Regions from separate parts of the Sporosarcina pasteurii genome, predicted to be linked through region 1. Evidence: a T-box and tRNA genes for the amino acid it is inferred to sense, from the RefSeq annotation. Region 1 holds a T-box; the other regions hold tRNA genes.
The links. The T-box of region 1 lies ahead of serS (serine--tRNA ligase). A T-box ahead of a tRNA ligase gene usually reads a tRNA of that ligase, here a tRNA-Ser.
Positions count from the first base shown of each region.

Region 2: it has a tRNA-Ser gene. The T-box ahead of serS (serine--tRNA ligase) is inferred to sense a tRNA for this amino acid. The anticodon was not compared.
Region 3: it has a tRNA-Ser gene. The T-box ahead of serS (serine--tRNA ligase) is inferred to sense a tRNA for this amino acid. The anticodon was not compared.

Region 1 covers NZ_CP160452.1:22,355-24,581, reverse strand. Annotated here, with positions in the region: gene serS (serine--tRNA ligase) at 1-855, opposite strand, end outside; T-box leader at 914-1,132, opposite strand; gene AB1H92_RS00080 (NUDIX domain-containing protein) at 1,178-1,756, opposite strand; gene pdxS (pyridoxal 5'-phosphate synthase lyase subunit PdxS) at 1,847-2,227, opposite strand, start outside.
Region 2 covers NZ_CP160452.1:2,528,371-2,530,597, reverse strand. Annotated here, with positions in the region: tRNA gene AB1H92_RS12120 (tRNA-Thr) at 1-47, shown strand, start outside; tRNA gene AB1H92_RS12115 (tRNA-Lys) at 54-129, shown strand; tRNA gene AB1H92_RS12110 (tRNA-Leu) at 158-239, shown strand; tRNA gene AB1H92_RS12105 (tRNA-Gly) at 248-322, shown strand; tRNA gene AB1H92_RS12100 (tRNA-Leu) at 331-416, shown strand; tRNA gene AB1H92_RS12095 (tRNA-Arg) at 442-518, shown strand; tRNA gene AB1H92_RS12090 (tRNA-Pro) at 542-618, shown strand; tRNA gene AB1H92_RS12085 (tRNA-Ala) at 625-700, shown strand; tRNA gene AB1H92_RS12080 (tRNA-Met) at 766-839, shown strand; tRNA gene AB1H92_RS12075 (tRNA-Ile) at 847-920, shown strand; tRNA gene AB1H92_RS12070 (tRNA-Ser) at 940-1,032, shown strand; tRNA gene AB1H92_RS12065 (tRNA-Met) at 1,126-1,200, shown strand; tRNA gene AB1H92_RS12060 (tRNA-Met) at 1,393-1,467, shown strand; tRNA gene AB1H92_RS12055 (tRNA-Asp) at 1,471-1,546, shown strand; tRNA gene AB1H92_RS12050 (tRNA-Phe) at 1,560-1,635, shown strand; tRNA gene AB1H92_RS12045 (tRNA-Gly) at 1,642-1,715, shown strand; tRNA gene AB1H92_RS12040 (tRNA-Ile) at 1,721-1,797, shown strand; tRNA gene AB1H92_RS12035 (tRNA-Asn) at 1,799-1,873, shown strand; tRNA gene AB1H92_RS12030 (tRNA-Ser) at 1,881-1,971, shown strand; tRNA gene AB1H92_RS12025 (tRNA-Glu) at 1,979-2,050, shown strand.
Region 3 covers NZ_CP160452.1:2,716,609-2,718,835, reverse strand. Annotated here, with positions in the region: rRNA gene AB1H92_RS13130 (23S ribosomal RNA) at 1-395, shown strand, start outside; rRNA gene rrf (5S ribosomal RNA) at 528-642, shown strand; tRNA gene AB1H92_RS13120 (tRNA-Asn) at 697-771, shown strand; tRNA gene AB1H92_RS13115 (tRNA-Ser) at 775-866, shown strand; tRNA gene AB1H92_RS13110 (tRNA-Glu) at 897-971, shown strand; tRNA gene AB1H92_RS13105 (tRNA-Val) at 1,023-1,098, shown strand; tRNA gene AB1H92_RS13100 (tRNA-Met) at 1,230-1,304, shown strand; tRNA gene AB1H92_RS13095 (tRNA-Asp) at 1,308-1,383, shown strand; tRNA gene AB1H92_RS13090 (tRNA-Phe) at 1,397-1,472, shown strand; tRNA gene AB1H92_RS13085 (tRNA-Thr) at 1,482-1,557, shown strand; tRNA gene AB1H92_RS13080 (tRNA-Tyr) at 1,578-1,662, shown strand; tRNA gene AB1H92_RS13075 (tRNA-Trp) at 1,667-1,737, shown strand; tRNA gene AB1H92_RS13070 (tRNA-His) at 1,799-1,874, shown strand; tRNA gene AB1H92_RS13065 (tRNA-His) at 1,908-1,983, shown strand; tRNA gene AB1H92_RS13060 (tRNA-Gln) at 1,990-2,061, shown strand; tRNA gene AB1H92_RS13055 (tRNA-Gly) at 2,066-2,140, shown strand; tRNA gene AB1H92_RS13050 (tRNA-Cys) at 2,151-2,224, shown strand.

The sequences.
Region 1 (2,227 bases):
TTCCACTTTATTGAACTGATGCTGACGAATTAACCCGCGCGTATCTCTTCCTGCAGAGCCCGCTTCTGAACGGAAGTTTGCACTATATGCAGTAAATGTAATTGGCAACTTACTGCCGTCTACAATTTCATCACTATGGAAGTTAGTCACTGGGACTTCTGAAGTTGGAATTAAGAAATAGTCCTCTTCTTCAACATGGAATAAGTCTTCTGCAAACTTTGGTAACTGTCCCGTCCCCGTTAAGCTCGTACGATTGACAAGTTGCGGTGGAAGTAACTCTTCATATCCATGTTCATCAACATGCAAGTCTAACATGAAGCTAATGAGCGCTCTTTCTAAACGAGCCCCTAATCCACGATAGAATACAAAGCGGCTTCCAGCAACTTTTGCTGCTCTTTCAAAATCTAAAATATTTAAATCCGTTCCTAAATCCCAATGTGGCTTCGGTTCAAATGTAAATGATGTTTTATCGCCCCACGTACGGATTTCTATATTTTCATCATCACTATCCCCTTGTGGTACACTGTCATGCGGTGTATTTGGAATACGCATTAGAATATAATTCAGTTTCTCTTCAACTTCATGTAGCGCTGTTTCCAGAACCTTTATCTCTTCCCCAACTTCACGCATACGTAAAATTGCTTCATCCGCATTTTCTTTGTTGCGTTTCATCTGCGCAATTTGTTGCGATACTTCATTACGTTCTGCCTTCAATTGCTCTGTTTTAACGATTAATTCTCTTCTTTTCTCATCAAGTTCCCCAAACTGATCAAGATCCGTTAAGTCTTCACCTAACCTTGCTAACTTTTCTTTTACTTCATCGAAATTTGTGCGTAGTTTTTTAATATCTAACATACAATTTTCCTCCTTTACTATTTTAGAACACAAAAAAAGCCCTCTATCCCCTTGTCATAAAAGGGACGAGAACTACCCGCGTTGCCACCCAAATTAACCAGACTACTTTGTCTGATTCACTTCATTGAAATAACGGTTCAACTGACCGGCATAGACTTACTAGTTGTTCAGCCTAGCTACTCAAGGACGGATTCACAAATGTTTTTATCAGCTCCCACCACCCGCTGACTCTCTATGAAAAAACAGACTTGCTACTGCTTCCTTTCATCGTCTTACTATTTAAATTATATATACCATACTATATTGCCACTTTATTCGCAAGTTATACAAAAGCTAACTTTTTAGCAATCGCTTCAAAATAACTTGAATGGTGCGGAACAAAATCGTCCAATCCTATCTCTGTAACAGTATCCAACATTATGTTACGGCACTTAACTTTATTCACTTCTTGTGAGCATAGCCGAATGAAATCTTCTTTTTCTATTTCATGAATGCTATCCACTTCCCCTTCTTGTAAGATAAAGTCAGTTGGCTCAAATGAAGAAACATATATAAACACATGCGCAAACTCATAGTCACAAAAACCCGGAAGTTTAATTATATCGCGAACGACGCCAACCGAAGTTAATCGAGAAAACTGGACATTTACGCCAAGTTCTTCCTCAATTTCACGAACTCCATCTTCCACTTTCTCTGTCGCCTCTAAATGTCCAGCCGCGGTTATATCAAATAAAGATGGGAAGTCACTTTTAGCGTCACTTCTTTTTTGAACGTAAATAAATTGTCTATCTACAAACCAACAATGAAACGTCTCATGCCATTTTCCTTGTTGGTGAACATTCTCTCTTGTATCTTCACCAATCCATTGGAAATTTTCATCAAAAACTTTTATCCATTCCATTACGTCCAACCTCCAACTAAAAAAATACCTAATCCACCATGAGTAGAGTAGGTATTTATTATCTCTAATTTTGCAGTTCAAAGCGAACTCTTATAAGCTACGCGCTGCCATTCGTTCACTTTCAGCAAGCGCCGACATTTCAATCCCTTTCATCGGCGTTCCTAGATCCTTTGAGAGTTCAATTAACAAATCATAGTCTCTATAATTTGCAGTTGCTTTCACGATTGCACGCGCGAACTTTTCAGGGTTTTCTGATTTGAAAATTCCAGAACCAACGAATACACCGTCCGCACCTAGTTCCATCATTAACGCTGCATCTGCCGGTGTTGCTACGCCGCCTGCTGCATAATTTGTCACTGGTAAGCGACCCGCTCTCTTAATCGCTAATAAAACTTCATAGGGTGCCCCTAGAATACGTGCTTCTGTCATAATTTCTGCTTCATCCATATGAATGAGTTTAGTTACTTGCGC
Region 2 (2,227 bases), 790 kb from region 1:
GACTTGTAATCAGTAGGTTGAGGGTTCAAGTCCTTTCTCCGGCACCATATTTAGAGCCATTAGCTCAGTCGGTAGAGCATCTGACTTTTAATCAGAGGGTCACAGGTTCGAATCCTGTATGGCTCACCATTATATGACTTGCCTTCATAATGGATATGCGGGTGTGGTGGAACTGGCAGACACGCTAGACTTAGGATCTAGTGCCTTCGGGCGTGGGGGTTCGACTCCCTTCACCCGCACTTTATACGCGGAAGTAGTTCAGTGGTAGAATATCACCTTGCCAAGGTGGAGGTCGCGGGTTCGAATCCCGTCTTCCGCTCCATTGACTAAGCCGGGGTGGCGGAACTGGCAGACGCACAGGACTTAAAATCCTGCGGTAGGTTTCTACCGTACCGGTTCGATTCCGGTCCTCGGCACTAGTTAGTTAATAGTTGTTAAATAGCGCCCGTAGCTCAATTGGATAGAGCGTCTGACTACGGATCAGAAGGTTATGGGTTCGACTCCTGTCGGGCGCGCCAACTAAACTTAATTTTATTAATCTCGGGAAGTAGCTCAGCTTGGTAGAGCACTTGGTTTGGGACCAAGGGGTCGCAGGTTCGAATCCTGTCTTCCCGACCATTTCCTGGGGCCTTAGCTCAGCTGGGAGAGCGCCTGCCTTGCACGCAGGAGGTCAGCGGTTCGATCCCGCTAGGCTCCACCAATTTAAAACAATTAGTATTACCTTTCGAGAAAAAGGATAATTCTTCAATCTCTTAATGATATCTTGGCGGCGTAGCTCAGCTGGCTAGAGCGTCCGGTTCATACCCGTAAGGTCGGGGGTTCGACTCCCTCCGCCGCCATTCCTGAGGACCTTTAGCTCAGTTGGTTAGAGCAGACGGCTCATAACCGTCCGGTCGCAGGTTCGAGTCCTGCAAGGTCCATCACTTTAAATTTAATTATGGAGGAATACCCAAGCCTGGCTGAAGGGATCGGTCTTGAAAACCGACAGGGGTGTTAAAGCCCGCGGGGGTTCGAATCCCTCTTCCTCCGCCATATTATCTTTGAAGGATGGAAACTAAAGGAATGTTAATTAGATAAACACACTAGAAGCGTAGTAAGTCAATCAAATTTAATTCATATTATTATCGCGGGGTGGAGCAGCGGTAGCTCGTCGGGCTCATAATCCGAAGGTCACAGGTTCAAATCCTGTCCCCGCAACCAAATATTTCAATTTCTGTAATTTTTACTAGAAGTGTAGAAGTTTAATTAATTTAATTCATTTCATAATATTATCGCGGGGTGGAGCAAATCGCATCACAACGAATGCGATTAACACCGACAGTGACAAAGTCACGAAAGGTGTAAACATATCATAAGCGTAGTAAGTCAATCAAATTTAATTCATATTATTATCGCGGGGTGGAGCAGTGGTAGCTCGTCGGGCTCATAACCCGAAGGTCGTAGGTTCAAATCCTTCCCCCGCAACCAAATGGTCCCGTGGTGTAGCGGTTAACATGCCTGCCTGTCACGCAGGAGATCGCGGGTTCGATTCCCGTCGGGACCGCCATTTTTATAATAAAGGCTTAGTAGCTCAGTCGGTAGAGCAAAGGACTGAAAATCCTTGTGTCGGCGGTTCGATTCCGTCCTAAGCCACCATGATATGCGGGTGTAGTTTAATGGCAAAACCTCAGCCTTCCAAGCTGATGATGAGGGTTCGATTCCCTTCACCCGCTCCAATTTGGGGCCTATAGCTCAGCTGGTTAGAGCGCACGCCTGATAAGCGTGAGGTCGGTGGTTCGAGTCCACTTAGGCCCACCATTCCGCAGTAGCTCAGTGGTAGAGCAATCGGCTGTTAACCGATCGGTCGTAGGTTCGAATCCTACCTGCGGAGCCATTCATACGGGGAAGTACTCAAGTGGCTCAAGAGGTGCCCCTGCTAAGGGCATAGATCGCGTAAGCGGTGCGAGGGTTCGAATCCCTCCTTCTCCGCCATAAGTTTGGCCCCTTGGTCAAGCGGTTAAGACACCGCCCTTTCACGGCGGTAACACGGGTTCGAATCCCGTAGGGGTCATACATACTGTTAATTTCTTATTAATCTAATAAGAAATTAACAGTTTTTTTATGTTTTTCTTGTCCAATGACATTGGTAAAGATATCTATCGGCCATTTTTAAAATAATTCAAATACACAGTGCATGACTTTGGCAGATTAAGACATCGTATTTGGATAGCGCTGAACGAATCACGTG
Region 3 (2,227 bases), 600 kb from region 1:
GTCGGCTCATCGCATCCTGGGGCTGTAGTCGGTCCCAAGGGTTGGGCTGTTCGCCCATTAAAGCGGTACGCGAGCTGGGTTCAGAACGTCGTGAGACAGTTCGGTCCCTATCCGTCGCGGGCGCAGGAAATTTGAGAGGAGCTGTCCTTAGTACGAGAGGACCGGGATGGACATACCGCTGGTGTACCAGTTGTCTTGCCAAAGGCATAGCTGGGTAGCTACGTATGGACGGGATAAATGCTGAAAGCATCTAAGCATGAAGCCCCCCTCAAGATGAGATTTCCCATTACGCAAGTAAGTAAAATCCCTCAAAGATGATGAGGTTGATAGGTCCGAGGTGGAAGCATGGCGACATGTGCAGCTGACGGATACTAATCGATTGAGGACTTATCCTTTTAAATGTTACGAGTTTGTGTCATCAAATGTCACGTTTATCCAGTTTTGAACGAACAAAACTAATTAATTTACAAAAAAGGCTTGCATTCCTAGCAGGATTTGATATAATTAGAGTTGTCGTGTTAATAGAGTCCAGTGGCGATAGCGAAGAGGTCACACCCGTTCCCATACCGAACACGGAAGTTAAGCTCTTCAGCGCCGATGGTAGTTGGGGTTAGCCCCTGCAAGAGTAGGACGTTGCTGGTCTCGCAATCCTTATCCACACATATAATGTGAATGGACAGACATTGATAATATTATTCCGCAGTAGCTCAGTGGTAGAGCAATCGGCTGTTAACCGATCGGTCGTAGGTTCGAATCCTACCTGCGGAGCCAATTGGAGAGCTGTCCGAGTGGCCGAAGGAGCACGATTGGAAATCGTGTAGGCGGTTTGCGCTGCCTCAAGGGTTCAAATCCCTTGCTCTCCGCCAGATTTTTAAAACAGTAACTATATACATAAAGGCCCCTTGGTCAAGCGGTTAAGACACCGCCCTTTCACGGCGGTAACACGGGTTCGAATCCCGTAGGGGTCACCATATTTACTATATGAAATAGTGCAGTACTACAAAGTATCGCAATTTTAACATGGAGGATTAGCTCAGCTGGGAGAGCACCTGCCTTACAAGCAGGGGGTCGGCGGTTCGATCCCGTCATCCTCCACCATATATTATTATCGCGGGGTGGAGCAAGTCGCATCACAACGAATGCGATTAGCACCGACGTGACAAAGTCACGAAAGGTGTCAAACTCATCATAAGCGTAGAAAGTCAATTTGATTTAATTCATATTATTGTCGCGGGGTGGAGCAGTGGTAGCTCGTCGGGCTCATAACCCGAAGGTCGTAGGTTCAAATCCTTCCCCCGCAACCAAATGGTCCCGTGGTGTAGCGGTTAACATGCCTGCCTGTCACGCAGGAGATCGCGGGTTCGATTCCCGTCGGGACCGCCATTTTTATAATAAAGGCTTAGTAGCTCAGTCGGTAGAGCAAAGGACTGAAAATCCTTGTGTCGGCGGTTCGATTCCGTCCTAAGCCACCATTTTTATTCGCCGGAGTAGCTCAACTGGTAGAGCAACTGACTTGTAATCAGTAGGTTGAGGGTTCAAGTCCTTTCTCCGGCACCAAGAAAACTCTTATTTAATATGGTGGGGTAGCGAAGTGGCTAAACGCGGCGGACTGTAAATCCGCTCCCTCAGGGTTCGGGGGTTCGAATCCCTCCCCCACCACCATTCTAGGGGCATAGTTTAAGGGCAGAATAGAGGTCTCCAAAACCTTTGGTGTGGGTTCGAATCCTACTGCCCCTGTTATTTTCTGAAATCAGAAACATTCCTTTATTAATCGTATTGGAATTATTTTTATGTTATGGCGGTTGTGGCGAAGTGGTTAACGCATCGGATTGTGGTTCCGACACTCGAGGGTTCGATTCCCTTCAGCCGCCCCATTTTTCAAGATATAAACATTTAATAGTATTATGGCGGTTGTGGCGAAGTGGTTAACGCATCGGATTGTGGTTCCGACATTCGAGGGTTCGATTCCCTTCAGCCGCCCCATTTTTTTGGGGTATAGCCAAGCGGTAAGGCAACGGACTTTGACTCCGTCATTCGTTGGTTCGAATCCAGCTACCCCAGTTATGCGGAAGTAGTTCAGTGGTAGAATATCACCTTGCCAAGGTGGAGGTCGCGGGTTCGAATCCCGTCTTCCGCTCCAATTTTATAGAGGCGGCATAGCCAAGCGGTAAGGCACGGGTCTGCAACACCCTTATCACCGGTTCGATTCCGGTTGCCGCCTCCAAAT